4 regions of the Shewanella sp. BC20 genome follow, and region 3 is predicted to be linked to each of the others. Evidence: predicted binding sites of a transcription regulator. Region 3 holds the regulator's gene; each other region holds the start of a gene.
What was found. The regulator LexA, encoded in region 3, represses DNA repair genes until DNA is damaged. The targets are predictions, from matches to a motif close to TACTGTATNNNNATACAGTA.
Positions count from the first base shown of each region.

Region 1 (8,274 bases), on a different contig from region 3:
CGTAGATACCGCAGAGTTTGATCTCGATAAAGAGGATATTGCCGCTGATTTAGTTCAAGAACTAGGACTCGAACAACAGGTTCAAGATGACCTGCAAAAAAATCTTGATGCCACCCAGCTCTATTTAGGTGAAATAGGGTTTTCCCCACTGCTTAGCGCAGAAGAAGAAGTTTACTTTTCCCGTAAGGCCTTAAAAGGCTGCGAAAAATCCCGTAATCGCATGATTGAGAGTAACCTGCGACTCGTGGTTAAAATTGCCCGTCGTTACAATAATCGTGGCCTAGCGCTACTGGATTTAATCGAAGAGGGTAATCTTGGCTTGATCCGTGCGGTGGAAAAATTCGACCCAGAAAGAGGCTTCCGTTTCTCAACCTATGCGACTTGGTGGATCAGACAAACGATTGAACGTGCCATCATGAATCAAACCCGCACGATTCGCTTGCCAATCCATGTGGTAAAAGAACTCAACGTCTATTTACGTACAGCTCGGGAATTGGCGCAAAAACTTGACCATGAACCTACGGCAGAAGAAATTGCCGAGAAACTGCAAGTATCCAGTGTTGACGTCAGCCGTATGCTGAAGCTCAACGAGAAGATCACCTCTGTCGATATCCCCTTAGGTGGCGATAACGACAAGGCGTTACTCGATGTGCTTGCCGATGACGACAACGTAGGCCCTGACTACAAAGTACAAGATGAAGACATTTCAAACTCAGTGGTGAAATGGCTCAACGAACTCAATACCAAGCAAAGAGAAGTGTTAGCGCGCCGCTTTGGTTTATTGGGTTATGAACCCTCAACCCTTGAAGACGTAGGCGCAGAAATTGGCCTCACCCGTGAACGTGTTCGCCAAATTCAAGTGGAAGCCCTTAAACGCCTACGTGATTTGCTGGGCGCTCAAGGTCTCTCTGTAGAGGCATTATTTAGAAACTAAGGTTTAGCTATTTAGCTTTAAACCCATTCAAAAAGTCATAAAAAACGCCCAATATTGAGGGCGTTTTTTTATGTTTTCACGTTTATGTTATTGCGAGTTTTCACTCTATGTGTTAACTCAAGCGTTTTAGTTCGTAGAGTAAATCCAGCGCCTGTTTTGGGGTCAGGTTATCGGGATTGATGGCTTTTAATTTGCTGACAGCGGGATTCTCCACCGGCTCAGGCAGAGCGAGCAGGGTTTGGATCGGTGCCCTAGTGCCGTTAACATTAGCACCTTCTACTTGATGATCGCGGCTCTCAAGTTGATGTAACTTGTGTTTTGCCGCCTTAATCACCCGTGCTGGCACCCCGGCAAGGGCCGCAACCTGCAAACCATAACTCTTACTGGCCGCACCTTCTTGCACTGCATGCATAAAGGCGATGGTGTCTTCGTGTTCAATCGCATCGAGGTGCACGTTATAAACGCCAGCCATAATTTCCGGTAATTGCGTTAACTCGAAATAATGGGTCGCAAACAGCGTCATTGCACCGACTTGCAGTGCTAAATATTCCGCTGCAGACCAAGCTAATGACAGGCCATCGTAGGTCGAGGTGCCGCGGCCAATTTCATCCATCAAGACTAAACTTTGCGCGGTCGCATTATGGAGAATATTTGCCGTTTCAGTCATTTCCACCATAAAGGTTGAGCGACCAGAGGCGAGATCGTCTGAGGCGCCAATCCGAGTAAAAATTCGATCGATAGGGCCAATGATGGCGCGATCAGCTGGCACAAAGCAGCCAATATGTGCCATTAGGGTGATAAGCGCCACTTGGCGCATGTAGGTTGATTTACCGCCCATGTTTGGACCTGTAACAATCAACATCCGGCGTTGATTGTGTAGGGTGACAGGGTTGGCGATAAAAGGCGTTTGACTCACACGTTCAACCACTGGATGGCGACCCGCTTCGATTTTTACGCCGATTTCGCTGCTCAGTTCTGGGCAGGTATACCCTAAAGTTTCGGCACGTTCGGCAAAGTTACTCAGCACATCGAGCTCAGCTGCCGCTCTGGCGAAGGCTTGTAGTTCATGCAACTTGGGGAGGATTAAATCAAACAATTCGTCCCAAAGTTGTTTTTCAAGGGCGAGCGCCTTACCTTGGCTCGACAGCACTTTTTCTTCGTATTCCTTAAGCTCGGGCGTGATGTAACGCTCCATATTCTTAAGAGTTTGACGACGTTGGTAATTTAACGGCACTTGCTGCGATTGCAGGCGACTGACTTCAATGTAGTAGCCATGCACTCGGTTGTAGCCAACCTTCAGTGTGGCAATGCCAGTACGCTCTTTTTCCCGCGCCTCGAGTTGAACTAGATAATCAGTGGCTCCTTCACTTAAGCCTCGCCATTCATCTAACTCGGCATTGTAGCCTTCACGGATCACGCCGCCATCACGGATAAGCATGGGCGGGTTATCGACAATCGCGCGCTCAAGCAGTTGTTGCTCTTCGGGAAACTCACCTAAGAGTTGGCCTAGTTTCACCGTATGGGGCGCACTTAACTGCGCGAGTGATTGCTGCAACTGAGGCAATAGGTTTAATGCTTGGCGTAGGCGGGCAAAATCCCTTGGACGAGCTGTACGAAGCGCCAGCCTTGCCATGATACGTTCGATATCGCCTAGGGCTTTAAGCTGCTCATGTAATGACTCATGGGCAGTGGTCTCGAGTAATTCATTTACGGCCGTTTGGCGAGCAAAAATCTGGGCATGGTCTCTTAGCGGCTGATGGATCCAGCGTTGCAACATCCGGCTGCCCATGGCTGTGGCGGTATTGTCAAGAACGGCTGCTAAGGTGTTATCTCGACCACCACTCAAATTTTGTGTCAGTTCGAGGTTACGGCGCGTTGCCGCATCCAAGACAATCGTATCGGTTTGATTGAAACGGGTAATGGCATTGATATGGGGCAGGGCGGTGCGTTGGGTGTCTTTCACATATTGCATTAAGCAGCCAGCCGCTTGTAGCGAAAGCCTTGCATCGGTAATCCCAAAGCCGTGCAAATCCTTAGTGCCAAATTGTGCCAGTAGCAGTTTAATGCTGGTATCGTAATCAAACTCCCACTCGGGACGGCGACGCTTGCCTTTAAAATGATGCAATAGCTCCATCGCGCCAAAATCTTCGCTATAGAGAATTTCGACCGGATTGGTACGTTGCAGCTCGGCTTCGAGGGATTCCTTCGTTTCTAATTCAGCAATCACGAAGCGGCCGGAAGACACATCGAGGGTCGCGTAGCCAAAACCAACTTTACCTTGGTAAACCGCGGCTAACAGATTGTCTTGTCTCTCCTGCAATAGCGCTTCGTCGGTCAAAGTACCTGGGGTGACGATGCGCACCACTTTTCGCTCAACCGGGCCCTTTGAGGTGGCGGGATCGCCAATCTGCTCACAGATCGCGACCGATTGACCAATTTGAACCAATTTGGCCAGATAGCCTTCAACGGCATGGTAAGGGATACCCGCCATAGGGATCGGGTCACCGCCACTTTTGCCGCGGGCCGTAAGGGAAATGCCCAATAATTCAGAGGCGCGTTTTGCGTCATCATAGAAGAGCTCATAGAAGTCACCCATACGATAAAACAGCAGCATGTCGTGATGCTCTGCTTTCATGGTCAAATATTGACGCATCATAGGGGTATGTTTTTCTAAATCATCGGTATCTATAGGATTCATTAAATCGTTTTCGTCCGTTATGCCGGCCCAAAGCGGGGAAATAAGTCGTACAGTAATGGGATAAAAAATCAGTGGATGTGCACTATTACTGTCTAAAATAAATTGACGCCAATCTTAGCAATAATTTTCTGAAAATTGACCCTTAAACCATGGATATTCACTGATATCCTGACAAATCTGCAGCACGAGTCGGTAAAAGCTTGTCACAACGGGAAAATTTTCTGACTGAAAAATAAATCATTCACAGGTCTTGATACTGTATGATTGTACAGTATACTAGTCAGCAGATTATGACAAAGAGCCTCGCTTTTTGTATTACCCGCTTTATTAAATTGAATATCACTTTTGACAGTACTGATACTGTCTAGATGAGGGAACAGGAATGAAGGTCGATCCAAACAAAGAGAAAGCACTTGCTGCGGTATTGAGCCAAATTGAAAAGCAATTTGGTAAAGGCTCCATCATGAAGCTGGGCGAAGACCGCTCTATGGATGTTGAGACTATTTCTACTGGTTCACTTTCCCTTGACGTCGCCTTAGGTGCTGGCGGTTTACCAATGGGACGTATCGTTGAGATTTATGGTCCAGAATCATCAGGTAAAACGACGCTGACATTAGAAGTGATTGCTGCCGCTCAGCGCGAAGGTAAAACCTGTGCCTTTATCGACGCCGAGCACGCGCTAGACCCTATCTATGCTAAAAAGTTAGGCGTTGATATCGATAACTTACTGTGTTCACAACCCGATACCGGTGAACAAGCCCTTGAGATCTGTGATGCGTTAACCCGTTCTGGTGCGGTAGATGTGATCATCGTTGACTCGGTTGCGGCATTAACACCCAAAGCGGAAATTGAAGGTGAAATTGGTGACTCACACATGGGCTTAGCGGCGCGTATGATGAGCCAAGCGATGCGTAAGTTAGCGGGTAACCTCAAGCAATCGAATACACTGTTAATCTTCATCAACCAAATTCGTATGAAGATTGGTGTGATGTTTGGTAACCCAGAAACCACAACGGGCGGTAACGCGCTGAAGTTCTACGCCTCTGTTCGTCTCGATATTCGCCGTACAGGTGCTATCAAAGAAGGCGATGAAGTGGTAGGTAACGAGACGCGCGTTAAAGTGGTTAAAAACAAAGTTGCTGCACCGTTTAAGCAAGCTGAGTTCCAAATTCTTTACGGTCAAGGTATCAACCGTACCGGTGAATTAGTCGATTTAGGTGTGGCCCATAAACTGATCGAAAAAGCCGGTGCATGGTACAGCTACAAGGGTGACAAGATTGGTCAGGGCCGTGCAAATGCCGGTAAATATCTGACTGAAAATCCAGAAATTGCTGCTGAAATCGATAAAACACTGCGTGAGTTACTGCTAAGTAACCCAAGTGCTATGTCTTCATCTTCTTCTGATGATGAAAATAGCGAAGGCAATGTTGATTTCGAAACAGGCGAAGTATTCTGAGCCAGTCTGCCCGTCAAATCGCGGTCGCGCTGTTAGCGCGCCGCGACTATTCTCGCCAAGAAATCAGCTCCAAACTGCTCGAAAAAGGCTTTGAGGTCGTAGATATTGATCCCGTGCTCGATGATTGTGAAGCATCGGGTTTTATCAATGATAAGCGCTATGCCGAGCTTCTCGTTCGCAGCCATATTGCCCGTGGTCATGGGCCTATCCGTATTCGCCAAGCCATTGCCCAAAAGGGGCTTTCAAAGGATTGTATCGAAGCCGCGTTATCTGCAAATGATCATGATTGGTTTGAGCTAGCAAAAGCCAAAGCCATCAAAAAATATGCTATCCCAAAAGTCACCGAGGTTAAGGGCTCACAATCCCGCGACCTGCTGGCGAAAGAAAAAGCCAAACGGGTGCGGTTTTTACTGAGCCAAGGCTTTAATTACGAACAAGTCTCCTATGCCTTAGATTACGACCCTTTGGAAGATAATGATGACTAACGTCATGGCATAAACTCGCAGCCCTTGGCTTGTCTGGCCATTGTCTTTGGCGTTCGGCAGCGGTGCGGGTTCGCCTCATCGACTCTTCTTTACCGCTTGGCTTTTGTGATAAGCCATGTCTTAGCTGCAAACTCACCGAAAATATGAGATTCCTAAGCCTATATCGCTATTCAAGGCTGGTCGTCTTTCCTCAGTCTGCTTATAATGCTGGGCAAATAGAAATACGGCTACCTTATGGTGTAGCTGGTCATGCTTACCCAATTCAGGACGATTTCATGTATCAAACGACAGCAGCGCTTAGAAGTGCTTTCCTCGAATTTTTCCGCAGCAATGGTCACCAAGTTGTGGACAGTAGTTCTCTTGTACCAGGCAACGATCCAACGCTTTTATTCACCAACGCCGGTATGAACCAGTTCAAGGACGTGTTTCTTGGCATGGACAAACGTAGCTATACACGTGCGACCACTGCTCAACGCTGCGTCCGTGCGGGTGGTAAACACAACGATTTAGATAACGTTGGTTACACCGCGCGTCACCATACTTTCTTCGAAATGCTGGGTAACTTCAGCTTTGGTGATTATTTCAAAGAAGATGCGATTCGTTTTGGTTGGACATTCCTGACTGAAGTCTTGAAGCTACCAAAGGAACGTCTGTGTGTGACTGTTTACCAAACAGACGATGAAGCCTTTGAAATTTGGAATAAAAAGATTGGTGTTGCCGCTGAAAACATCATTCGCATCGGCGATAACAAGGGGGCGCCATACGCTTCAGATAACTTCTGGCAAATGGGGGACACAGGTCCTTGTGGCCCTTGTACCGAAATTTTCTACGATCACGGCGATCATATCTGGGGTGGACGTCCCGGTAGCCCAGAGGAAGATGGCGACCGTTTCATCGAAATCTGGAACATCGTATTCATGCAATACAATCGCCAAGCCTCTGGTGAAATGTTGCCGCTGCCAAAACCTTCAGTCGATACCGGTATGGGGATTGAGCGTATCGCTGCGATTATGCAGGGTGTTCATTCAAACTACGAAATCGATATTTTCCGCGCCTTGATTGCTAAAGCGGCTGAAATCATCGGTGTGACTGACTTATCTAACAAGTCACTGCGCGTTATTGCCGACCATATTCGTTCATGCGCCTTCTTAGTTGCCGATGGTGTAATGCCATCGAACGAAGGTCGTGGCTATGTACTGCGTCGTATTATTCGCCGCGCCGTGCGTCACGGTAACAAGTTAGGGGCAACTGAAGCCTTCTTCTACAAGTTAGTTCCGATGCTAATCGAAGTGATGGGCGATGCCGCTAAAGGTCTTGCCGATACTCAAGTGATTGTTGAAAAAGCCCTTAAAGCGGAAGAAGAGCAGTTTGCTCGTACGCTTGAGCGTGGTTTAGGTATTCTAGATAGCGCATTAAACGAATTGCAGGGCGACACCTTAGACGGTGAAACTGTCTTCAAACTGTACGATACCTATGGCTTCCCAGTGGATTTAACCGCTGACGTATGCCGCGAGCGCAACATTATCGTCGATGAAGTGGGCTTCGAAGCGGCGATGGCTGAACAACGTAGCCGCGCGCAAGCCGCGGGTAACTTCGGCGCCGATTACAACGCGGCACTGAAAATTGATGCTGAAACTGCATTCTGTGGTTACTCAGAACTCACAGGCAATGCCAAAGTTACGGCACTTTACCTAAACGGTGAGTCAGTTCCTGCAATCAATGCGGGTGATGATGCCGTAGTCGTGCTCGATGTGACGCCATTCTATGCAGAATCGGGTGGCCAAGTCGGCGACAAGGGCGTATTAGTAGCTCAAGGTATTGAGTTCGCTGTTAGCGATACGCAAAAGTTTGGTCAAGCTTCAGGTCACAAAGGTACGTTAACGGCTGGCAGCTTAAGCGTTGGCCAAGTACTTGAAGCAAAAGTGGATAAGAAACTGCGTCACCGCACCCAGTTAAACCACTCTGTGACTCACTTATTACATGCTGCGCTGCGTCAAGTGTTGGGCACTCACGTTACTCAAAAAGGTTCGTTAGTTGACCCTGAGCGTTTACGTTTCGACTTCTCTCATTTCGAAGCGGTCAAACCAGCTGAATTGAAACAGGTTGAAGAGTTAGTCAACATCCAAATTCGCCGTAACCATGAGCTGAAAGTCGCTGAAATGGCGATTGATGAAGCGAAAGAAAAAGGCGCTATGGCGCTCTTTGGTGAGAAGTACGATGCACAAGTGCGTGTTGTCACTATGGGCGATTTCTCTATCGAACTGTGTGGTGGTACTCACGTTGGCCGTACCGGTGACATTGGTCTGTTCAAAATTACTTCTGAAGGTGGTATCGCAGCAGGCGTTCGCCGTATCGAAGCGGTAACCGGCGCTGCGGCGATGGCCTATGTGGCACAGCAACAAGCGCAACTTGAAGAAGCGGCAGCACTGCTTAAAGGCGATACTCAATCTGTTGTGGCTAAGCTGAAAGCACAACTGGATAAAATGAAGCAACTTGAAAAAGACATGCAGCAACTGAAAGATAAGTTAGCTGCGGCAGCGAGTGCGGATTTAGCCGGTGATGCGGTTGTAGTTAATGGCGTAAATGTGCTGATTAAGAAACTTGAAGGCGTTGAAGCAGGTGCACTACGTGGCCTGCAAGATGAGTTAAAGCAAAAACTAAAATCCGCCGTTATCCTGCTCGGTGTGGCTCAAGAAGGCAA
Region 1 covers NZ_NHRI01000016.1:9,510-17,783, reverse strand. The annotation lists gene rpoS (RNA polymerase sigma factor RpoS) at 1-934, shown strand, start outside; gene mutS (DNA mismatch repair protein MutS) at 1,047-3,632, opposite strand; gene recA (recombinase RecA) at 4,015-5,088, shown strand; gene CBX96_RS15935 (regulatory protein RecX) at 5,106-5,573, shown strand; gene alaS (alanine--tRNA ligase) at 5,849-8,274, shown strand, end outside.
Region 1: the regulator LexA is predicted to act here: its motif matches at 3,887-3,906, upstream of recA (recombinase RecA).

Region 2 (8,274 bases), on a different contig from region 3:
CGGGCACCGACGGCATCAGCGCCACTAAGCAAATCCGCCAAGGATCGATGAACCGCAACACGCCCATTATTGCCGTGACCGCCCATGCGATTGCCGAGGAACGTGAACTGATTTTAGGCAGCGGTATGGATGGTTACTTGCCTAAACCCATAGATGAAGCCGCCCTCAAAGCGGAGATAAACCGCTGGATCACTCGGCCCAAGTTCACCCACTTCGATTTACACACCCTCAACTGGGATCTTTGCTTAACCCAAGCAAACCATAAGTCGGATTTAGCCTTAGACATGCTGCGCATGTTATTGGATTCGCTGCCTCAAACCGTCTCGGCCATCGAGACGGCGCTGAGTCAAGATGACCAAGCGACTATGCTCAGCACAATCCATAAGCTCCATGGTGCTAGTTGCTATTGTGGGGTGCCAACGACACAACGATTATGCCAAGAGATTGAATCGGCATTGAAACGTGATGCCCGTGTCGAAGATCTCGAACCGGAAATACTAGAGTTACTTGATGAGCTAACTAAGGTAGAATCGGCGGCAAAACAAGTGCTATCACAGCTATCAGCGGAAATAACAGATGACCAAAAAAACGGGCTTCTTTAAGCGTTTAAAGGCGCTAGAACTACCACAGAAAAAACTCTTTGCCATTGCCCTTTGCCAACGAATGTTACCTAACTATCAATTGTTTTCAGAGGTTTGCGAGTTTGGCGATCCTGCGGTATTAAGCACTGTGCTCGAGCTTCTTTGGCAATCCCAGTACGACAACAAGCTGAAATTCAACATCGATGTGCATTTGCAGCGTTTAGAAGATAACACCCCAGAACCTGCCGACTTTGATAGCTATGGTGTGTACCCGGCGATGGATGCCGTGGTGGCCCTCTCGACATTACTCGGGGCGATTCAAACCAACCTTGAGGAAGATATCACCAATATCAGCAAGTTATCCTCAAGCACAGTGGCGAACTACATTGAAACCATCAGCGATGTGGATTTAACCGATGATGCCTTAGATGACTACGTCTTCGCCCATGAAGTGATGGAAGAAGAGCGCGCGCTGCAAAATACGCTGCTGGAAATCATCGAAGAAAATCCTAAGATCACCGCCGAGTTAGTGAAAGGGTTACGCAAAGAGATTATCGAAGCGGGTGTATCGAATATCGGCATCAGCGTGGCCTAAATAGGAACAGGCTACCTAAGAGATTTGGCTTTTAGGTAGCACCTTATACTGGGGAATACTGCACGAGGGGATAGGACTTAGCTAGGCATCCATTCAGTATGAAAAAACTCGTTTATCAAGGATTTATCTTAACCAATAGCGAAGGCCGCACCGATACCTGGAAACTCACCATCGGTCAGCAAAGCCGTATTGGTTCCTTGTTTGAACTGCGCCGTTTAGTCAATTACTACCTTGAACTGGGTATCGTGCCCGCCACCCGCGCCAGCCTACAAGAGGCGAAGCAAACCCAAAACTCCATGAGTAAAAATCCGCTAAAGCCACGCAAACGCTAACAGGCTTACGCCATCGAAAACAGTTCGGGCGCCTTAGACTGCATAAACTCGATAAACACCCTCACCTTCTGCGGCTGCTGACTCCGCTGGTGATACAGAATCGATATTCTGCGCTGCTCACCAATCCATTCTGGCAAGAGTACTTTTAACTGCCCCTCTTTAATTTGCTGTTTTACAAATAATTCTGGGCCATAGAGTATGCCGCCGTGGTCGAGTGTCGCCTGAATCGCCCCATGTAGATCCGTGAGCGTAAGCTTTGTAGGGCCATTAAAATAAAATGACTCGCCATTAGGGTGCTTTAAGTGCCAATTAAACAGTGGCCATACTTTAATTAACTGGTGGGCTTCAAGATCATCGGGATGGGTTAACTTTGGCGCCGAGGCTAAATATTCCGGCGTAGCAAACAGGCGGTAATCGAGTTCGCCTAAGGTGCTCGACACCCAAGAGGAGTCGGGCTGGGCACCGCCCACAATCGCCACATCGATCCCTTTATCAATTAAATCGACTAACTCATTGCTTTGGGAGATATGTAAGCGGATATCGGGATATAAACGTCCAAACTCGTTCAATGCGCGGATAAAGATGATAGAAATAATCGAAATCGGCGCCGCAATCCGCAATGTCCCTTCGGGCTTATCACTGCCGACACCGCTCAGTTCATCAAATTGGGCAATGACGCTCTGATAACGTTGGAATAACGCTAGGCCTTCTTCGGTTAACCGCAGCTTACGGGTGCTACGCATAAACAATTGCTTATCGAGCTTCTCCTCAAGTTTGGCCAGCTTACGGCTCACGGTGGCGATGGGCATATCGAGCTCTTTAGCCGCTTGGGAAAAACTCCCCGCATTCACTAAATGCACAAACAGATAAATTAACTGCAGCTCGCCGCCTATATCATCAGCCATTTTCAATCCCAATCGTTTATGTGAGTGCCTGCATCCATAACGCGCACTAACTCATTGTGTTTTAAACGTAGAATTATTCACTTCTACGACCATAGCGCAATAGCCTCCAGGGGGAATGCTATGCTATTTTGCCGATAAATTTACTGCGCTAGCGCCGATTATCGTCAATTGGCTGAGAGAATATCCCGAGACTCGTTTACGGGATAAGCAACACAAAAGGATGAGTGAGGGACATGACCATTTTAACCCCTCTGTTTGCCGTCTTCGGGATCATGCTACTGGGCACACTAGTGCAAAAGCTGCGCTTTCTTCCAGTAGAAACAGACCAAGTACTCAATCAATATGTTTATTATATTGCGTTTCCGGCCATCCTTTTGATAGCACTGGCGCAGCAACCCATTGAAGAGATCCTACAATGGGGATTTATCGCCGGGTATAGCGCAGGTATGTTGGTGATTTACCTCGTTTGTATCGGCATTTCCCTGCTGGTGAATCCTAAACAGCCTGCGATAGCCGCCGTGCGCGCCTTAAATGCCACTTTCGGTAATACCGCATTTATCGGTATTCCACTCCTTGTCATCTTATTCCCCCAGCAACAAAGCGCCTTAGTTGCCGCTGCGATTGCCAGTTTATTGTCCGTACTCATGTTTGCCGTGGCCTTGGTCTCATTAGAACTCGCCACCAATAAACAGCGGCAACATCACGCCGCGGTGATCATGCTGCTGGCCGTGGTGAAAAACCCGATTGTGATAGGTTGTTTTATTGGCGTGGCCATTTCGGCATTAGGGATAACCTTACCAGCAGGCTTGGCAATGATGATCCAGCAGATAGGCAATACCTCCAGCCCATGCGCCCTCTTTGCTGTCGGCATGGTACTGGCGAAAGCCATGCGCTATCAAAAAGATAGCAAGGTATTTAGCCTGACAAACTTTATCGAATTGAGCCTTATCAACCTGTTTAAACTTATCCTGCAACCCGCCTTGGTTTACTTCATGTTAAAAGGCGTGGGTGTCACGGGCGACTACCTCGTTATGGGTGTCATTCTTAGTGCCTTGCCCACGGCGGCAAGCGTCTATCTGTTGGCGCAGCGCTATAACACTCAGGCCTCCACCAGTGCTCAAGGGATACTCTTTGGCACTATAGTGACCTTTTTCAGCTTGCCCATTTTGGAACAGCTCGTTAAAACCTATTCATAAACAAATAATTAGGCTTTAGCTTATCGCGATATGTCGAATATTCACCCAAAGCCACTTTACTGTATATAAATTCAGTATATACTGTTTATCAATACAGTGATTTGGTAAGTTTTTCGACAGGAACTCACTATGCTTTGCCAACTCAGCATCAACAATTTCGCTATCGTACGTTTCCTTGAACTGGACTTTCGCCCCGGTATGACCAGCATTACTGGTGAGACTGGCGCGGGAAAATCCATCGCTATTGACGCGCTAGGATTATGCTTAGGAAACCGTGCCGATGCCAGCAGTGTTCGCCCTGGCGCGAGCAAAACCGAAGTCAGTGCCCGATTTTCGCTCGAGGATGTACCTCTGGCAAAACGCTGGCTTGAAGATAACGATCTCGAACTCGATGATGAGTGTATTCTGCGTCGAACCATTGGCAGTGACGGCCGCTCACGCGCCTATATCAATGGCAATCCCGTCCCTTTGACTCAGTTAAAATTACTGGGGCAATTGCTTGTGGGGATCCATGGCCAGCACGCCCACCACGCAATGTTAAAGAGTGAACATCAGCTCACCTTACTCGATAGCTACGCCAATCACAGACTACTAATAGACACAGTCGCGGCAAGCTATCAGCGCTGTAAACAAATTGAAGCCGAACTCAAACAATTAGAAGCCTCCCAGCAGGAACGTATCGCCCGTAAACAGCTGGTGCAATATCAAGTTGAAGAGTTAGATGAGTTTGATCTCAAGGTCGGTGAATTTGAAGAGATTGAACAGGAACACAAACGCCTGGCAAATGGCACCGAATTAGTCGATAGCTGCCAAGCCAGCCTGTTTTTACTCACGGATGGTGAAGAGAGCAATATCGAATCGCTGCTGAATAAAGCCGTCGGCCTTGCCGAAAATCTGCAAAGTTATGACCCCGCATTAACCAATGTCAGCACTATGCTGAACGAAGCGCTTATTCAAGTGCAAGAGAGCGCCGGCGAATTGCAGCACTACCTGAGTAAACTTGAGCTCGATCCCGCGCATTTTGCCTATTTAGAGGAAAGGCTCTCTAAAGCCATGCAATTGGCCCGTAAGCACCATGTTAGCCCTGACAAATTAGCCGAGCATCATCTCGCCCTCAGGGCCGAACTCACAACCCTCGATGATGATGAAAATAAGCTAGAAGATATCCAACGCCAGGTGGAAGCCAGTAAAGTGGCCTACCTCGCTAACGCGCAAAAGCTAAGTCAAAGCCGCGCCCGTTATGCGAAAGAGCTGGACAAGTTGGTGACTCAATCCATCCATGAGCTCAACATGCCCAAGGGTAAGTTCACCATTGAAGTGAATTTCAATCCAGAAATCATGTCGATGAACGGCAGCGATAATATAGAGTTTATGGTTACCACCAACCCAGGCCAGCCATTACAACCTATATCAAGGGTTGCCTCAGGCGGCGAATTGTCACGTATTGGCTTAGGTATCCAAGTCATCACCGCAAAAAAGGTTGCCACACCTACACTCATTTTCGACGAGGTGGATGTTGGGATCTCAGGCCCCACCGCTGCCGTGGTTGGACGTATGCTACGTAGCCTTGGCGAATCAACCCAAGTACTGTGTGTGACCCACTTGCCGCAAGTTGCCGGTAATGGCCATCAACATATGTTTGTGAATAAATTCAACAAGGCTGGAAGCACTGAAACCACTATGATGCCTTTAGATAGGGAGCAACGTATCCAAGAGCTCGCCAGATTACTCGGCGGCGATACGATTACTACCAACACCTTAGCCAATGCGCGGGAGTTATTGCAGTAGAGAGCTATTGCACTGGGTAATTATTACAGTAGCCACTCACGCTACCCCGCTGTAAATAAAGGCGTACACAGATTAAAGGCTCCAAGGGAGCCTTTAATCTTATTTGCAAGGGATAAACCTAAGCAGAGGCATTCACAATATTAGATATTTTAAGACGTTAGAATATTGATATCCCCAGATACTGACTATCGGAATGCAAAATAACCGATAACTGTAACAATCGCCCTCCGTGAAGGATGAATGAATAATTTTTTATATTAATCACCATATTTATAAAAATAATCAATAGCCCTTTCATCATTTTCAATAACCTAATGAAGTTTAAATATTAATTTCAGTTAGATTATTATTGGCTAGATTGCAAATTTGATAGTGATATTTAATATTATCGAATAACGGCAGCTCTCCTAGACTTAATTACCTCTCTGGTCAATAGGAGTTGATCATGCCTTTCCAGCACATTCTCGCAGCAGTAGATGATTCAGTTCCGCCCAATGCCGTACTCAAAAAGTCCGTTGTCTTGGCTAGAAAATGCCATGCGTCCTTAACCGTTCTCAAGGTAAAACGTACCCACAATTTTAATCTCAACCTTTTATTTCATAGAGATAAATCTAAGCAGATGCCAGATGAAAGACGAAAGCCCATCTTGGCTTATCCAGATAAACAATATCCAATCCACATAAAAGAATGCCTATCCCACTCAATACACAATGCTATCGTCAACGAATGTAATCAGTTTGACTATGATCTCATCATAGTCAGTCACAAATTCTATCCACCTTTCTTCAATGAATTTTTAATTGCAGATGAATGGCAATTGCTACGATTACCCCATATTCCAGTGATGTTTGTGGATCTTGAGGATTGGCATGAGAACGGCCATGTTCTCACCGCATTGGAACTCGACAATGAAAATATGACTCACCTCGAGTTTAATGAAACCCTAATAGAAGAAAGTAAGCGGATAGCGAGCTTGCTCTCAAACGATTTGCATTTAATTAATAGCTACTTACCCGATCCCTTTTACATGAGCTTTAATCATCAGCCACAAGAACCCGTTTCAGAGCGGGAAAAATATAAAGCGAAGCTCACCACAGTGGCACGGCAGCACAATCTCAATACCCGCAACCTACACGTAGAAGAAGGCTTGCCCGAAGATACGATTTCCAATGAGGCCCGTAGGCTCAACGTCAATATGCTGGTGATGGGCAGTGCCGAACGCAAAGGCGTGTTGAGCGCATTCAAAGGTAATGCGGCGCGAAATATCATCAACAAGCTGCAAACCGATCTCTTTATTGTCAAACCGCGGCATCAGCACTAATCACTCAGCTCTCAACAATCTCGCAAATAAAAACAGCCTTTAGAATTCACTAAAGGCTGCTTGATTATCACAAATCGGTTTCGTTAATGGATAAAAGCCGCGATGGCCTGCACACCAATAAGCGCGAAAATGCCCGCTAATACATCGTCGATCATAATCCCAAAGCCACCTTCGACCTTGGCATCGAGCCAACGGATTGGCCAAGGTTTGATGATGTCAAAGAGACGAAATAGCACAAAACCAACGACTAACCAGAGCACTCCAGCAGGCGCGGCAATCATAGTGATTAATAGGCCAGCGACTTCATCCCAAACGATTGCACCATGATCATGTACGCCCATATCCTTAGCAGCTTTATCGCAGATATAAATCCCTGCGAGTACGCATACTAAGGTCACAGCTAAGTACCAACTCAAGGGCAATTGCGCCAATAACAAATAGAGCGGCACGGCCGCCAAGGTGCCAAAGGTACCGGGCGCCTTAGCCGCTAAACCACTGCCAAAGCCTAATGCTAAAAAATGGACTGGATTTTTAAGAGACAGGCGCGACAGCGCCTGATCTTGGGATAACAACTTCATTAAAAGTGCTCAAAACCATGATATGGCGGCGTAAACGGCTCACCATTGAGTTGCAACTTAAGTTTACTGCCCGCACAGATTTGTCCAACCCGCACAAACTTAGTCCCCGCGTGGCTCAGTGCTGTTTCTAACGCACCTTTTTGCGCCTCAGGCACGGTAAAGAGCAGCTCATAATCCTCGCCCCCCGTTAGCGCATAACCTAAGGCATGCTCTTCGCTCACGGTATCCTGCATGGCACGGGACAACGGAATCGACCCCACATCCACAACCGCACCTACCTGCGATGCTTTGAGGATATGGCCAATGTCCGAGATAAAACCGTCAGATAAGTCGATAGCGCTGGATGCTAAAGACCGTAACGACTGACCCGCTAACACTCGAGGTGTTGGACGATAATGGCGATTGATTAAGAACTCTTTATGCTCCGCACGCGCATGCTGCACGCCACGGATCAAATCCAGCCCTAATGCTGAATCGCCTAGCGTACCGGTCACATAAATCCAGTCACCTGCTTTTGCACCGTGACGCGTCAATGCCTTACCCTGCGGCACTTGTCCATGCACGGTAATGTTAATGGCTCTAGGGCCACGGGTAGTATCGCCGCCAATGAGGGCAATACCATAGTATTCAGCCGCTTCGAAGAGTCCCTCACTAAACCCACTCAGCCAGGCTTCGTTAACCTCTGGTAAGGTAAGCGCAAGCGTCATCCACGCAGGCTCTGCCCCCATAGCGGCTAAATCCGACAGATTCACGGCTAAGGCTTTGTAACCTAAGGCTTGAGTGGGAATATCGGGGAAGAAGTGAACGTTTTCGACTAAGGTATCGCAGGAGATGGCGATCGACTTGTTTTCGGCGGGCTGCACTAAGGCGCAATCGTCGCCAATACTCAGTTTTACATCACGGCGCGTGGGGCCGCGGTGATTGAAATAACATTCAATAAGTTGGAATTCTTTCACTGTACAGTTTGGCGCGACTCAC
Region 2 covers NZ_NHRI01000016.1:35,530-43,803, forward strand. The annotation lists gene barA (two-component sensor histidine kinase BarA) at 1-602, shown strand, start outside; gene CBX96_RS16030 (YjaG family protein) at 577-1,176, shown strand; gene CBX96_RS16035 (DUF3319 domain-containing protein) at 1,275-1,508, shown strand; gene lldR (LysR family transcriptional regulator LldR) at 1,514-2,413, opposite strand; gene CBX96_RS16045 (AEC family transporter) at 2,647-3,609, shown strand; gene recN (DNA repair protein RecN) at 3,739-5,397, shown strand; gene CBX96_RS16055 (universal stress protein) at 5,843-6,718, shown strand; gene CBX96_RS16060 (phosphatidylglycerophosphatase A) at 6,802-7,296, opposite strand; gene thiL (thiamine-phosphate kinase) at 7,296-8,252, opposite strand.
Region 2: the regulator LexA is predicted to act here: its motif matches at 3,667-3,686, upstream of recN (DNA repair protein RecN).

Region 3 (8,274 bases):
AAACAGTGAGCTCAGTAAAATAGTAAAGGCGAAGGGGAGGATCCAAAAACTCCAGTTGTTCATCCGAGGAAGTGCCATATCTGGCGCACCAATCATCATAGGGATCAGCCAGTTAGCCAGCCCTGTGAAGGCCGGCATCACGGCGCCGAATACCATGATTATCCCATGAACTGTGGTCATCTGGTTGAAGAAGTTAGGTTCAACGAGTTGTAATCCGGGCTGAAAGAGTTCGGCGCGGATCACCATGGCCATCGCACCACCGGTTAAAAACATAATGAAACTAAACCACAGGTACAGGGTGCCAATGTCCTTGTGGTTGGTGGTGAGTAACCAGCGCATGATGCCTTTAGGTGCACCGTGATGGTGTTCATCATGGGCGGCAATTTGGTCTTGAGTCAGTGTGCTCATCTTAATCCCCTACTGTCCATGGCGAGCAATATCAGCGGGTTGCACTGTATCGCCAGTATTATTGCCCCACGCATTGCGCTCATAGGTAATGATGGCGGCAAGCTGTTGTGGCGTGAGTTGTGTGCCAAATGCCTGCATCGCCGTGCCCGGTTTACCGTGCATCACAATGTCGATGTGATTGGCGACCGGACCCGTTGCGATAGCGCTGCCAGCAAGGGCGGGGAAGGCGGGAGGCATACCGGCACCCGTTAGCTGGTGGCAGGCGGCGCAAATCGTGGCATAGGTCTTTTCCCCTTCGGCCATCAGTTCATCATGGCTAAGCGTGGGAAGACTCGCGGGGTCGACACTGGCGGCGGGTTCTGTCGCAGGCTTTGGCGCATCGGTGGTTGCTGGGGGCGGAGTCGTTGCTACTGGTTCGCTATTGGTGCCACCTGATTTATGGGCATCAACGTCTTTGGCTTGCACCGCATCCCCCGTGTTATTGCCCCACGCATTACGCTCATAGGTAATCACGGCGGCAATCTCTTGGGTCGTTAATTGTTTGCCAAAGGCTTGCATGGCCGTACCCGCTTTACCATTGAGCACGATTTCAAGATGGCCGCTCAGTGGTCCGGTCGCAATCGGGCTGCCTTTGAGGTGCGGGAATACTCCTTGTAGACCTTCACCGTTGGGTTGGTGACAGGCCGCGCAGTGACCGAGGTAAACTTGCTCACCCTGAGCCATCAGCTCTTCTTTAGTCAGTGTTTGCGATAACGCGGCTTGTGCGGCTTGCGCAGCGGCATTGGCGGCTTGTTTTTGTTCTTCAACCCATGCATCGAACTCGGCTTCGGGTAATGCCTGCACCACTATCGGCATAAAACCATGGTCTTTACCGCAAAGCTCGGCACATTGGCCACGGTAAATACCGGGTTTATCGATACGGGTCCACGCCTCGTTGATAAAACCTGGGTTAGCGTCTTTTTTTACCGCAAAGGCGGGCATCCACCATGAGTGGATGACATCCTCTGAGGTCATCAAGAAGCGGATTTTACGATTGATGGGTAATACTAGGGGTTTATCGACCTCGAGTAAGTAGTGCTCTCCCTTGGCTTCATTACCTTCGATTTGAGGTCTTGGAGTGGCGAGAATGCTGTAAAAATCAATATCTTGATCGAAGTAGCTATAATGCCATTTCCATTGAGAACCTGTGACTTTTACCGTGAGATCGGCATTGCTGGGATCTTCCATGGCAATCAGAGTTTTCGTGGCGGGAATCGCCATTAAGATCAGAATGACAAAAGGAATAATCGTCCACGCGATTTCGACTTTTGTGCTCTCATGGAAGTGAGACGCGACCGCGCCCTTGGATTTTCTGTGGTTGATCATGGCATAAATCATCACGCCAAAAACCACTAGGCCTATCGCGCAGCAGATATACAGAATCGTCATGTGTAAGTGATAAACCTTGCCACTGATTTCTGTTACGCCGGGGGTCATGTTGAACCGCATGTCCGCTGCGGCCAACGGTGGGGCGAATAGCACCACGAGTAAACAATACAACCATTGCTTCACAAGACTTCTCCTCTGCCAATTGCGAATAGCAACTACAAAGAAGAGCAACACAGTAAGTCTCAACTCTATGCAAACTCTTCAGTTCCCAAAAAAGCTTCTCTGACTTCAACGTGCGTTGGCGGCTTACTTTTGATTAAGTATTGTTACTGCTGGTATTAGCCACACTGGCACATACTGCTGAATAAACCCATTATTCTCGATTTTTGTGGGCAAGAGATATTCGATAAATCGTCGATATTTTTTGCCTAAACGGGCGATATATTATGCTCGCCTGAATCAAACATACTTGCTGTTTAAAAATTGATCAAGATCACTTCTTTTTCTAATTGTCTGAAAAATTGCCAAAAAAAAGCCCCACATTCACAGGTGAGGCGGCTTTCAAGGCTAAATACGCAGTGCAAAAATTTTAATGAACAGAGCTAAAAAAACTACCTTGGGCAAAGTGAGCTGGTTGCTTGAGTGTCGCGTCCGTAGGTGAGTGATTTACGAAACCTTCGAGCACGATTCCCATGGCGCGGGCGCTCTTGGCCACAATTTGCAAACGACGATTGTCACGGGCATCGAGTGAGTGGATCCAAGTAATTACTGCGCTGGAAGTGCCACTAGTTAAGGCTTTTTCCATGGCCCACAGGGTTTCCACTTCATCTTTCGCATGGACTAAGAGTACGCGATCCATACGCACGCCAGCGCTGGCCAGTAACTGCTTGTAGCCAATACTGGGTGGATTGATGAGCACGACCCAGCGGCCTTGTTGGCTCAGTTGTGCCAACTGTTTACTAAGTTGCATTAGCTCTTGGCGCCCTTGGCTCTCGGTAGGCATAGTGATGATAGGCGTATGCTGCCAGTCAGTATCGGTTTCGCGTACCGCATCGAGCCATAAACCGGGGTGACGCGGGGCATTACCTAGTAGTTTGTTCATAGCCAATCTCCATTGCGGATCACCCCTACGGCGAGCCCTTCAATTGTTAGACTTTGGAAACTTAAATCGACTTTAATCGGGGAGTAATCTTCATTTTCAGCATGTAGATAAACGAGATTCCCTTTCTTTTCAAAGCGTTTAACTGTTACATCATCGTCAACGCGAGCAACAACTACTTGGCCATTGCGCGCTTGCTGTATCTTATGAACGGCGAGCAGATCTCCCTCGAGGATACCGATGTTCTTCATACTGTCGCCTCTGACGCGCAGCAAGAAATCGGCGGCTGGGTGGAACATGCTGGGGTCGACTTGGTAATACTGTTCGACATGCTCTTGGGCGAGGATAGGTTCGCCCGCAGCCACTTGACCAATCAGTGGTAAGCCAGATTCGCTGTTATCTTCTTCCTCAACTGGGAGGCGGATCCCGCGGGAAGTGCCAGGCATGATCTCGATGCAGCCTTTTTTTGCCAATGCCTTAAGGTGTTCCTCGGCGGCATTTGCACTTTTAAAACCCAAACGGGTGGCGATTTCGGCCCGGGTGGGTGGCATGCCAGTCTCGGCAATATTACGTTTAATCAGCTCTAAAATTTCGGCTTGGCGTGGCGTCAACGGTCTCATGTTCTTTCCTGTTTTTCTATACAGTTACTGTTAGTATATACAGTATTATTCGTAGTGCAAGTATTAACCACTTTTTAACGCGATTGGAGAGTATTAGCGAATATTCCCTAGAATCTGGTATTCTATGGGGCTAATGAACGTACTTACATTGCATAAGAATAATGCCTAAACAAGACTCTCTTTGGTTGAAATCATTACGCTGGATCCAAAAACACTTAGTGCACACTATTGTTGTGCCGCAGGATCCCTTTGCCGATCTGAATCTGGACGCGTCCAGACCGCTTGCTTATGTAATGAAAACAGAATCCCTGAGTGATATTGCTGCGTTAAGCGAAATCACCACTAAGCTGGGTTTGCCAAGCCCCTACGAGCCGCTCGTGGTCAATGGCGTTGTCGCGCCCCGTGTAGTTTGCCTCGAAGGCCGTAAGCCTTTGTTTGGCGAGCGTGCCAGTAATGAGCCATTCCTCGAATGTTTTATGCGCCTGTTGGCCGTCCATAAGGAAAAGCCAGAGTTAGATATTCAGCTGGTGCCTGTGAGTCTGTATTGGGGCCGTACTCCGGGTAAAGAAGACGACACCATGAAGGCGGCTGTGCTTGAGCGCGAGAACCCAACTTGGTTACGTAAGTGCTTGATGATCCTATTTTTGGGCCGTCACAACTTTGTTCAGTTTTCGAATGCGGTATCGCTACGTTACATGGCCGACGAACACGGCACCGATATGGGGATTGCCCATAAACTGGCGCGGGTGGCTAGAGTACATTTCCGCCGCCAACGCAAAGTGATGACAGGGCCTGTGCTGCCGAATCGTCAGGCAATGTTCCACTCCCTGCTGAAATCCGAATCCTTACGCAAGGCGATTCAGGAAGAAGCGGCGAGTAAGAAGATTTCCGAAACCCAAGCCCGTGAAACAGCAATTGAATATCTTGATGAAATTGCTGCGAATTATTCCGACAGCCTAGTGCGTATTGCCGAGCGTTTCCTAACTTGGTTATGGAACAAGCTCTACAGCGGTATCAACATCAAAGGTGCTGAACAAATCCGTCAGCTTCACCATGATGGTCACGAGATTGTTTATGTACCTTGCCATCGCAGCCATATGGATTACCTGCTGTTATCCTACATTCTGTATTACCAAGGCATGGTGCCACCGCATATTGCGGCGGGGATTAACCTAAACTTCTGGCCTGCGGGGCCGCTATTCCGCCGTGGCGGCGCTTTCTTTATTCGCCGTAGTTTTAACGGCAATAAACTCTATACGGCAGTGTTCCGTGAATACCTCGATCAGCTGTTTGCTAAGGGATATTCGGTTGAGTATTTCTCTGAGGGAGGCCGTTCTCGCACCGGTCGTCTATTGGCGCCGAAAACGGGCATGATCGCCATGACGATCAACAGTGTGCTGCGTGGTATCGAACGCCCTGTCACCTTAGTGCCTGTGTATTTAGGCTACGATCACGTGATGGAAGTGGCGACTTACCACAAAGAGCTGAGCGGTAAGAAAAAACAGAAAGAATCTGTATGGCAAGTCTTTGGTGCTATTCGTAAATTAGGTAATTTTGGCCAAGGTTATGTCAACTTTGGTGAGCCGATTACACTGCAAAACTTCTTGAATGAAACCGCGCCTAACTGGCGCACTGAAGTGGCCGACGATCCCGAACAAAAACCGACTTGGTTAACCCCAGCGGTCAACGTGTTAGCGAATCGCGTGATGACCCGCATTAACGATGCTGCCGCCGCCAGTTCTATCACCTTGACTAGCTTAGTGCTGCTGGCGTCGGAGCAAAATGCCCTAGAGCGTTGTTTGCTCGAGCGTCAGTTAGATTTGTACCTGACGTTGCTTAAGCGTGTGCCTTACACTTCGTTTACGTCGGTGGCCGAAGGTGATGGCAAGCACTTAGTGCAACAAGGTTTAGAGCTGAATAAGTTCTCCATCAATGCCGATCCTCTGGGTGAGATAGTATCTATTGACGCGAATCAAGCGATTTCAATGACTTACTATCGTAACAATATCATCCACTTATTTATTATTCCGTCGTTGATTGCCAGCTGCTTAACCAACAATAAGCAGATTTCAAGAGCCCATATCCTAGGGATTGTGAGTGACTTCTATCCGCTATTGAAGGCGGAGTTATTCATGGGTATCAAGGACCTCCCAAGTTATGTGAATCAAGTGCTGGATCTGTTTATTGAGCAGGGTCTGGTGCAGGAAAGCGATACGCTGTCGGTGGTGACCGAGCACACCAGTCAAATGTTGTTGCTGGCCGGAAGCGTTAGCGAAACCTTGCAACGTTATGCGATTATCTTCAATCTGCTGGCCCACAGACCTAAGATGGAGCGTTCGGAGCTGGAGTCTGAAAGCCATCTGCTTGCCCAACGTTTAGGGGCGCTGCATGGAATTACCGCGCCAGAATTCTACGACAAGAAACTCTATAACACCTTGAGTGTTAAGCTTAAAGAGTTGGGTTATTTCTCCGAGAAGGAAGATAAATCCGACGTTGAGCGCATTCGCGATCAAGCCAATAGCTTGCTCAGAGCCTCAGTGAGACAAACCATAGTAGCGAGCGTGACCGCGGAGCATATCGTTTAATGGCTAACCATATGAATGCGGCGAAGAATAAGCCGGTGGGCAAGTCTTTGCTCGGTGGTGCCATGATTATTGCCGGCACCACAGTCGGGGCGGGGATGTTTTCTTTGCCCGTTGTGGGCGCTGGCATGTGGTTTGGCTACTCGGTACTGATGTTACTCGGTATTTGGTTCTGCATGTTGATGTCGGGATTGTTACTGCTCGAAACCAATCTGCATTTCGAACCGGGATCGAGTTTCGATACCCTGACCAAGGAAACTCTAGGTCAGTTTTGGCGGATCGTGAATGGGGTATCGATTGCCTTCGTGCTTTACATCTTAACCTACGCCTACATCAGTGGCGGCGGCTCGATTGTTAACCATAGCCTACAGGGTATGGGGATTGAGTTACCCCAGAGTGTTGCTGGATTAGTATTTGCGGTTGTGCTCGCCTGTATCGTGCTGATCAGCACCAAGGCGGTGGATCGTATTACGACCATAATGCTCGGCGGTATGATTATTACTTTCTTCCTCGCGATTGGTAATTTACTGATCGAGATTGATGTGACTAAGTTGCTCGAACCGGATGGCAATCAAAGCTTTATGCCTTATCTGTGGGCTGCTTTGCCCTTTGGCTTGGCAAGTTTTGGCTACCATGGCAACGTGCCGAGTCTGGTGAAGTACTATGGCAAAGATTCATCGACCATCATCAAAGCGATTTTCGTCGGCACTTTCATCGCGCTGATCATTTATGCTTGCTGGTTAGTCGCCACTATGGGCAACATTCCCCGCAGCCAATTTAGTGAGATTATTGCCCAGGGTGGCAATATGGGTGTGTTAGTCGGCGCCTTGTCGAAAGTGATGGAAAGTAACTGGTTAAACAGCATGTTAACCCTATTTGCTAACTTAGCTGTGGCGTCTTCTTTCCTTGGCGTGACCTTAGGCTTATTCGATTATTTGGCCGATTTATTTGGGTTCGACGATACGCGCTCGGGGCGGATGAAAACGGCTGTTGTCACCTTTGTGCCGCCGACCATATTAGCTTTGCTGTTCCCCGATGGCTTTTTGGTTGCCATTGGTTTCGCAGCCTTAGCGGCAACCGTTTGGGCCGTCATAGTGCCAGCACTGATGGCCTATAAATCGAGACAGCAGTTCCCTAACCATCAAGGTTTTAGAGTCTTCGGTGGCACGCCCTTAATTATCCTTGTGGTGTTATATGGCGTGGTGACAGGGGCTTGCCATCTACTCGCGATGGCGAATTTATTGCCGCAGTTCTCCTAAGTATTTCGCCTACGAATCAAGCCCTCAAATTGAGGGCTTTTTCTTTATATTCATCTTTTTATCGCCAAAACTGGACAGTTGCTCAAACTCCAGCTTAACTCGAACACATTATCTGTTTGATTGGAGTCTGCAATGAGGATTACTCAGTACGCGCAGGGGCAGGCCTGTTGGGTCGAACTGGCGAGCCATGACTGGCAGGGCGCACAGGGGTTTTACCATGCACTGTTTGGTTGGAATGCAGTGGAAATGGCGATTCCTAATGGTCATTTCTCGCTGTTCAATCTGGAGGGCGACGATTTAGGGGCCATGTATCAAATCCCTGAGTCGGAACCACAGATCCCTAGCCATTGGCGGATCTATTTTGCGGTTAATGATATTGAAGTAACGGTTGCCGCCATCCTGGCTGCGGGTGGGCAATTACATATGGGACCGCATGTGGTGGGGGATGCGGGCGTGATGGCGCAGGTGAGCGACCCCGAAGGCGCACGCTTTGCCCTGTGGCAAGCAAAAAATCACTCTGGCTCGCGTCGCCAAGGTGAAGAAAATACCCTGTGTTGGGTGGAGCTGGCCTGTCGCGAGCCTAGCGCCGAAGCCAGTTTTTACACTCAAGTGTTTCCTTGGACCGCGCTCACTAGTCATGTGCCCGGCATCGATTACACCGAGTGGCAAATCGACGGCCAGTCTATGGGGGGCATGATGAAAATGATGCCGGAATGGGGCGAGATCCCCGCCCATTGGATGCCTTATTTTGTGGTGGCGGATTGTGATGCCTTTGCCGCTAAGGCGCAGGGGCTGGGTGCGCAAATATGCGTGCCGCCAAGCGATATCCCCGATGTGGGACGTTTTTCGGTGATTGCCGACGCGCAAGGGGCAACCTTCGCGGTCATCAAGTTAAATGCGCTATCTTAAGCTGGCGAGGAGAGATTTCAGCATAAACG
Region 3 covers NZ_NHRI01000009.1:85,472-93,745, forward strand. The annotation lists gene ctaD (cytochrome c oxidase subunit I) at 1-408, opposite strand, end outside; gene coxB (cytochrome c oxidase subunit II) at 418-1,959, opposite strand; gene CBX96_RS11065 (cell division inhibitor SulA) at 2,366-2,878, opposite strand; gene lexA (transcriptional repressor LexA) at 2,875-3,495, opposite strand; gene plsB (glycerol-3-phosphate 1-O-acyltransferase PlsB) at 3,657-6,080, shown strand; gene mtr (tryptophan permease) at 6,080-7,336, shown strand; gene CBX96_RS11085 (VOC family protein) at 7,469-8,245, shown strand.

Region 4 (8,274 bases), on a different contig from region 3:
GGTGCAGAGAAATCCTGTAGTAAGGATGCCACGGGTTTATGGCGCATACCTTCAAATGTAAATACTTGCTCTGCTTGAGTAAAATCAAGCACTTGATTTACCAGTGACTGCCCTTTCTCATCTAACAGCTCTAAGCTAAAGGGAATATGCAAGGGTGAAGCACAACCAGCTAACGTTTGTTTGAGGGTTAACTGGTAAGTTCCAGTCTCGGCATCAAAACTGTCGCTTGCGGTGACAATTGGCGTGCCCGCTTGGCTATACCAGAGACGGAATTGCGTTAAATCGATACCACTGGCATCTTCCATCGCCGCGACAAAATCATCGCAAGTCACGGCTTGGCCATCGTGGCGTTTGAAGTATAACTTCATCCCCGCTTGGAAATGGGCTTCACCCAACAGGGTGTGCATCATGCGAATAACTTCGGCGCCCTTGTTATACACAGTAACAGTATAAAAATTATTCATCTCAATCACAGACTCGGGGCGGATCGGATGCGCCATTGGGCCTGAGTCTTCAGCAAACTGCTGGTTTTTGATGACTTTAATCGCGTGAATTCGGTTAACAGCACGAGAGCCTAAATCCGAACTAAACTCCTGATCGCGAAACACTGTCAAGCCTTCCTTGAGGCTTAATTGGAACCAGTCACGGCAAGTCACGCGGTTACCAGTCCAGTTATGGAAGTACTCATGGCCGACCACAGATTCAATGCCGTGGTAATCCTCGTCGGTTGCGGTCAAAGTATCTGCCAACACATACTTGGTGTTGAAGATGTTTAAGCCTTTGTTTTCCATCGCCCCCATATTGAAGAAGTCAACCGCGACTATCATGTAGATATCTAAGTCGTATTCTAAGTCAAAACGAGATTCATCCCAGGCCATAGACTTTTTCAGGGACGCCATCGCATGGTGCGCTTTGTGTAAATTACCTTTATCGACAAACACCTGCAGTACCACTTTGCGATGACTGCGGGTGATAAACTCATCCTGCAGCAGATCGAAATCACCAGCGACTAAGGCAAACAGATAGGCGGGTTTTGGGAAAGGATCTTGCCAGCGCACGTAATGACGGCCACCATCGAGCTCGCCTTTCTCAATCAAGTTACCATTGCTGAGCAGGAACGGAAACGCCAGTTTATCGGCTTCGATTCGCACTGTGTATTTGGCTAACACATCGGGACGGTCGAGAAAATACGTGATGCGTCTAAAGCCTTCGGCTTCGCACTGAGTACAGTAGGCGCCGTCGGACATATAGAGCCCTTCGAGGCTTGAGTTAGCCTCGGGATCGAGTTGGGTGATGATGGTCAACTCAAATTCATTCAGCGATGTCTCGATGGACAACTGCCCTTCACTCGCGTGATACGTCGTCGCTTGTCCATCAATGGTCACACTCACTAAGGTCAAACTTTCACCATCGAGCACTAAGGGATTGATGTGGGAAGAAGTGCGTTTGACTTTGCTAACGGCTTTAACCAAGGTGTTTTTACCATCGAGATTAAAATCTAAATCAATGGTTTCGATCGTGAACTGGGGAGCTTGATAATCTTTAAGGTATTTTGCTTGTGCTTGTGTCATGTCGTTCCCTTTAACACTGTTCTAAATAAGAAAAACGCGCCATAAGCGCGTTTTAAGATACGGTAAACAGGCGCAATAATCGCCTATTTAGTGCCAGCGTTAGCCAGCTTTTTTGCATCCGCCATATCGAAGGTGATATAGGCCGTTTCGTCTAAGAAGGCATCCGGTGCTTCAATGTCGTCTTTGTCTTTAATGTCTTCCATCGATTTAACCGCGGCTAAACCATGGGCAACACGACGCTCGTTGGTTCTATCGAGTACTTTCTTCTCATCGGCTTCACGCGAGGCAATGCGCTCACTTTCAACTAAGGAGACAGTTTTCTCTTTATGATGCTTTTTAAAGTCGGCAATATCTTGATTGATATAGTTAAACTCAACATTGTTCTGAATACGGGCAAGGTGCTTTTTATCTAAACTCGCCACCAACTCAGGGGTGATGTCGTTTAGGGTGCCGTATTGCGCCATTGGCACTTTATCCCAAGGTAAAGCATTCTTCTCTTCCGCTTCACCGTATTCACCCGGCTCTAACGCACTTGGGTAAGCAATGTTCGGGGTTACGCCTTTGAGCTGAGTGCTGCCACCGTTGATACGGTAGAACTTCTGAATCGTGTACTGCACGTGACCAATCGGCTTCTCGTACATATCGTAGATTCGACCAAGGCTCTTATGCTGCTGCACCGTGCCTTTACCAAAGCTTGACTCACCAACAATCAGTGCACGGTCGTAATCTTGCAACGCAGCGGCAAAAATTTCCGAAGCTGATGCACTGTAACGGTCAACCATAATGGTTAACGGACCAGCATAGGTCGTCTTGCCATCGTTATCTCGGTGGGCAGACACTCGACCATCGGCGTCACGTACTTGCACCACAGGGCCCATATCGATAAAGAGTCCCGTCAGTAACACGGCTTCGGTCAACGCACCGCCGCCATTACCACGTAAGTCGATGACGACGCCTTCAACCTTGGCTTCGTTTAACTTCACCAATTCTTTTTCGACGTCCTGGGATAGGTTCATATAGAAACCAGGAATTTGAATCACACCCACTTTACGGTTGGCGTATTCACCGTCTTTCGGCTCGATGATCTTTGAGGTCGCGGCACGGTCTTCTAAACGGATTTTGTCGCGCACTAAGGTCAAATTAAACGGCTTCGCGTTAGAGCCGCCCTTCTTAGGTAAAATCTGTAATACGACTTTACTGCCCTTAGGCCCTTTGATCAGATCGACCACATCGTCTAATCGCCAGCCGATCACATCAACAATCTCACCGCCTTCTTGGCCGACGCCGACGATCTTATCTTCAGGCGACAGTTTTTCACTGCTGGCCGCAGGGCCGCCTGCAATCAAGCTCTTGATAACAGTGTAATCGTCTTCGAGCTGTAACTGCGCACCAATCCCCTCGAGGCTTAAGTTCATTTCCATTTGGAAACGCTCAGCATTACGGGGCGATAAATAGCTAGTATGTGGCTCGATGCTACGGGAGAACGCATTCATCACCGCTTGGAACACATCTTCGCTATTGGTCTGGGTCAGACGCTTGATGGCGTTGTTATAGCGTTTTTGCAGAATATCAACGATTTCAGGCCATTTCTTGCCTGTGAGTTTCAGATTCAGCGCATCGTATTTAACACGTTGACGCCATAATTCGTTGATCTCGGCTTGATCTTTTGGCCAAGCAACATCTTCTCTATCGTATTCGTAGGCATCACCCGGAACGGTAAAGTCCATCTCTTTGTCGAGCAGAGAGAGTGCGTATACAAAACCTTCGTAGCGACGTTTCTGAACCAAATCAAACATCTTATAAGCAGGCTCGAGTTCACCCGTGCTCAGCATATCGTCAAACTGATTAACGTAAGGTTTGAAGCTATCGACATCGGCTTGCGTCAGCACATTACGACGGTAGTCGAGTTGCTGCAGGTAGCGGTCAAAAATCTGAGCAGAAAACGCATCATCTAATGCAAATCTATGATAGTGGGAACGAGTGTATAAATCCGTCACTCGCTTACTCGCCACTTTATGCTGCGCTTCCTGCTTGAGAGTGGGTAACTCGCTGACTTGAATCGTAGGGGGGACAGCCCAAGCCGAGAATCCGACAAAAACAGTGGCAATGGATGTAGCCAAAGTGAGTTTTCGCATCAACAAGTTACTCCGTTTGATTAAATGATTACAGCAGGATATGTTCCGCTTTCACTTTTACCGTTAAGCCGCTATCTAGCTGAACATGAATGTCCTCTTTGTTAATGTCGGTGATCACGCCGGCTACTGGCGTCATCCCTAACTTAACATTGACACGTTGCTTCTTCGCTAAATCGGTCAATTGCGCTTGAACTAAGTTAACAGCAGGCTCTGCCTTAGGTGCTACTTTTGCTGGGCGCTCAGTCTTACGTGCTGGCACGGCAACTTTCTTAGGGGCTTTCTTCGCAGGGGCTTTACCCGCAGGCGCCGCTTTTGGCGCTTGAGCTGCACGCTTAGCTTTTGCTTTATCTTGGCTTTCTTTCAACATCGCTTGAGCATGATCGATATGCTCTTGCTCTAACTCACCACATGGCTGACCATCAAGATCCACACGCTGTGCACCGGCTTTTACCGATTTCAGGTAGCGCCAGCTGCTGGTGTAGCGTCTTAAGGCAACTCGCAGTTGAGTTTTACTGACTTTAGAATCATCAGCCAACCTTTCAGCCAAATCTTGAAACAATCCGATTTTTAATGGCTTAGTTTCACCTTCAGCAATAAAGCACAAAGGAAATGTTTCATACAAATACGCCAAAATTGCGTTGGTGTCGGTCAACTTATCTGTTGATTCCATCATTACTTCCACAGTTAAAAAGGGACATCGAATCCGAGGTGATAAAAATCAGCTTCTTACGAGTCGTTTATCTTGGTTAAGCTCACATATGAGCCAAAGTACAAATTAGCATTCTCGCCGAGTTAACTAAAGTTAAAAAATATAAGTTAACAATTTTTCACGGCTGAACCTATCAGGCTTATTTCGGCAGTGCTCAAAATAAGCCTTATCAGTGCATCCGCTATTATAAGGCGCACGCCACCGATTGCGACTATGAATTATGCGTTATTGTACGCAAATTAAGCAAATAGGCAGTTTTCGAAGCTTTTTACCAATAATTCCAAGCCCTTTTGGTCTTCTTCATCGAAGCGGTCAAAAATAGGACTATCGATATCCAGCACGGCCACAACCTTACCATCGGCGCGCACTGGGATAACAATTTCAGAATTACTGGCTGAATCGCAGGCGATATGACCATCAAATTGATGTACATCGGCGACGCGCTGCGTCTGATTGGTTTGCGCGGCGGTACCGCACACGCCCTTACCCATTGGAATACGGGTACAGGCCACTTTACCTTGGAAAGGACCCAACACCAGCTGTTCGCCACGCATCACGTAAAAACCCACCCAGTTCAGTTCGGTTAGGTTATCGTTTAGCAAAGCAGAAAAGTTAGCCATGGCAGCCACTAAATCATCCTCGCCCTCGAGTAAGGCCAGCGCTTGACGATTCAGTGACTCATAAAATTGCGGTTTCATAGACTTCCTAAAAAATTATTCGGCAGCGTCGTCCTTCTTAGGCGCTTTTTTCGCTGCATTTTGTTTTGATGGCGTACTATTAACTTGAACCACGCCTTTAAGCAAGTTTGTCAGCTCATCTTTATTGTTAGCAAAATAGAATGCGAGCTGTTCGCTCACGGTTTCATCAATTCCGAGCTGCGCTTTTTGAATAAATGGAATGAGGTTATCGGCGATGTCGAGCATCTTATCGTAGGCGTCAGCCTCCTTTTTCGATGTAAATGTCATCTTCTCCACCCCTTCTCTTACCACGACAAACTGTGTAATAACTGCCATGACTGCCCTCGCACTGTTTTTATATACAGTAATCAGGATGACATAAAGTGAACTAGTGATGCAAGTGTTCTGATTATTCTGGTATTATGAGTACGCTTTTCGTTGTCGAGATGGGTCAAGCAATGTGCTATCTCACCCTGTAATATGGTTTTATTGCGGATTATTTGCTCTCTCAATGGCTTTGGGGCTAATTTAATATTTTTATATGCATGAAAATACAGCAGAAAACTCTGTAATCCTCTGTCGTTCCTGCGACTTAGCCGTTCGAAAGCGCGCCTTACCTACGGGTGTTAGGGCGTTATGCCCGCGCTGCAGCACCGCACTTTATGACACACCATACTGCTCGGTAAACGGCATGTTAGCGCTGTGTATTACCGCGCTGGTGTTCTATTTTCCCGCCAATTTTTTCCCGGTACTCGAAATCCATTTTTTGGGTAGCATTCGCACGACTACAGTGTTTCAGGGCGCCTTTGCGGTGTTCGACCAAGGTTATTGGGTCGTGGGATTAGCCGTGCTCGCCGCCGCCGTGATTGGCCCGGGGTTATTGATCCTGTCGATCCTCAGCCAGATTTTGATCGTCAAATGGGGACTGGGCAGTCCATTTTGGCGTCGCAGCCTCAAACAGTTGTTAAAGCTGCAAGGGCTGCTGTCCCAGCTCACCATGCTGGAGATTTATGTGATTAGCTTTTTGGTGTCATCATTTCAGTTATCTGATTTCTCGGATATTTACTTCGGTATGGGCACCTTCTGCTTCACCATGCTTTTTTTAGTCACCCTGTTTTTGCAGCGTGAATACGATATTGAGCATATGTGGAGTCTTCTCATGCAGGAGCGACACTAAGATGCAGCAACAGGGAAAAGACTTAGGCCTGTGCCTGTGCAGGGTGTGCCGGCAGCTTAATAGCAGTGACAATAGCCACTGCAGCCGCTGCGAGGCCGAGCTCCATGTCCGTGATCACAGCAGCTTACAAAAAAGTTGGGCGCTGCTGATCACCGCCGCCATTTTGTTGGTTCCCGCCAACCTCTACCCCATTACAATGCTCACCAATCAGGGGCAAGTGCGCCACGATACGATTTTTTCGGGGATTATCCATTTAGTGCATTCGGATATGTTGCCCATCGCCATTATTGTGTTTATTGCCAGTATTTTAGTGCCTTGGGTGAAAATTATCGGTTTGGCTACTTACCTCTGTGCCATCAGTTTTAATCTGCCAATTTCGAAAAAGAAACTCATGGTGGGATTTCATGTGATTGAGTGGATTGGCCGCTGGTCAATGCTCGATTTGTTTGTGATCTCCTTAACGGTTGCCCTCGTCAATATGGGGCAATTACTCGATGCAAAGCCTGCACCTGCGGCCACGGCGTTTGCATTGGTGATTTTACTGACTCAACTTGCCGCAAAAGTTTTAGACACTCGTTTACTCTGGGATCGATTGGAACCTCAAGATGACACAAATTGAATCGCCAAAAGTTGTGAAGAAAAAACTCTTTTCGCCGATTTGGCTGCTCCCGATAGTGGCGCTCGCACTCGGCGCATGGCTGGGCATTAAGAGCATCAAAGAATCGGGCATTGAAATTCAGATCCACTTCCCCAGTGCCACGGGGATCGATGTGGGCAAAACCTTAGTCAAATACCAAGGTCTTACTGTCGGTAAAGTAAAAGACATTGGTATCGATGAAGATCTTAAGGGCGTAAACGTCAAAGTCATGATGGACTATCGCGCTAAGCCATTCTTAAATAAAGAAACCCTCTTTTGGTTAGTCACCCCAAAAGCCAGCATTACGGGTGTTGAAGGCTTAGATGCGCTGTTTTCGGGTAACTATATCGCGATTCAACCCGGTAAAGGCAATGCCGCCACCTTCTTTGAAGCTGAGCGTCAACCACCACCGATGCAGGTGGGCTCAGAAGGGGTAATGATTGAACTGACAGCCGATAAACTCGGCTCGTTAGACGTGGGTTCGCCAGTGTTCTTTCGTCAGATCCCCGTCGGCAGCGTGGTCAGCTATCGTTTAGACGGCAACGCCAGAGTCATTATCAGCGCCTTTATCCAAGAGCAATATGCGCGTTTAGTGAAGAAAAACTCTCACTTTTGGAACGTTTCGGGCGTGAAAGTCGACGCCAGTTTAGCGGGTATTAAAGTCAACACTGAGAGCTTGGCTTCCATTCTGGCGGGCGGCGTGAGTTTCAGCTCTGATGATAAAGCGCCAGCGGCACAAAATGGTGACAGTTTTGCCCTCTACGATTCCGAAACCAGCGCCCTTGGTGGAATTGAAGTGAGCCTGACCATGAACGATGGCAACGCGATTGATAAAGGCACTCGCATTGTGTACCGCGGTATCACCATTGGTACTCTGCAGAGCAAACAACTCACGGCAACCGGCGTGACTGCGGTAGCCAAATTTGAGCCTGAATACGCCAACCTGTTAACCAGTGACGGACTGTTTTGGCTTGAAGGCGCGGATATTTCGCTCTCTGGGATCAAAAACCCCGAGCGTTTACTCACGGGAAGCGTGATTAACTTCTTACCCGGCACCAATGCCAATACGGCGCTGCCAAGCAGTTTTGCCCTGCAAGAAACGGCGCCCGATCTATTGAAGGCCAAAAAACGTCAGCTCACTATCACCTCAACTGAAAACATGGGCCTCACCGCAGGTGCTGAAGTGCGTTATAAGCAACTGCCTATCGGTCAGGTGCTGGCGGTGAAATTAACCAAAGATCTGTCGGCCGTTGAATATCAACTCGAGCTGCAGCCTGAGTTTGCCAGCTTAGTTCGCAGTGACAGCTATTTTATCCCCGAGTCGGCGCTGAGTATCGATGCCTCACTCGATGGGGTATCGGTGAAAAC
Region 4 covers NZ_NHRI01000004.1:256,723-264,996, forward strand. The annotation lists gene pepN (aminopeptidase N) at 1-1,571, opposite strand, end outside; gene prc (carboxy terminal-processing peptidase) at 1,655-3,706, opposite strand; gene proQ (RNA chaperone ProQ) at 3,735-4,376, opposite strand; gene CBX96_RS06865 (GAF domain-containing protein) at 4,655-5,113, opposite strand; gene CBX96_RS06870 (YebG family protein) at 5,129-5,428, opposite strand; gene CBX96_RS06875 (paraquat-inducible protein A) at 5,634-6,269, shown strand; gene CBX96_RS06880 (paraquat-inducible protein A) at 6,271-6,888, shown strand; gene CBX96_RS06885 (PqiB family protein) at 6,875-8,274, shown strand, end outside.
Region 4: the regulator LexA is predicted to act here: its motif matches at 5,440-5,459, upstream of CBX96_RS06870 (YebG family protein).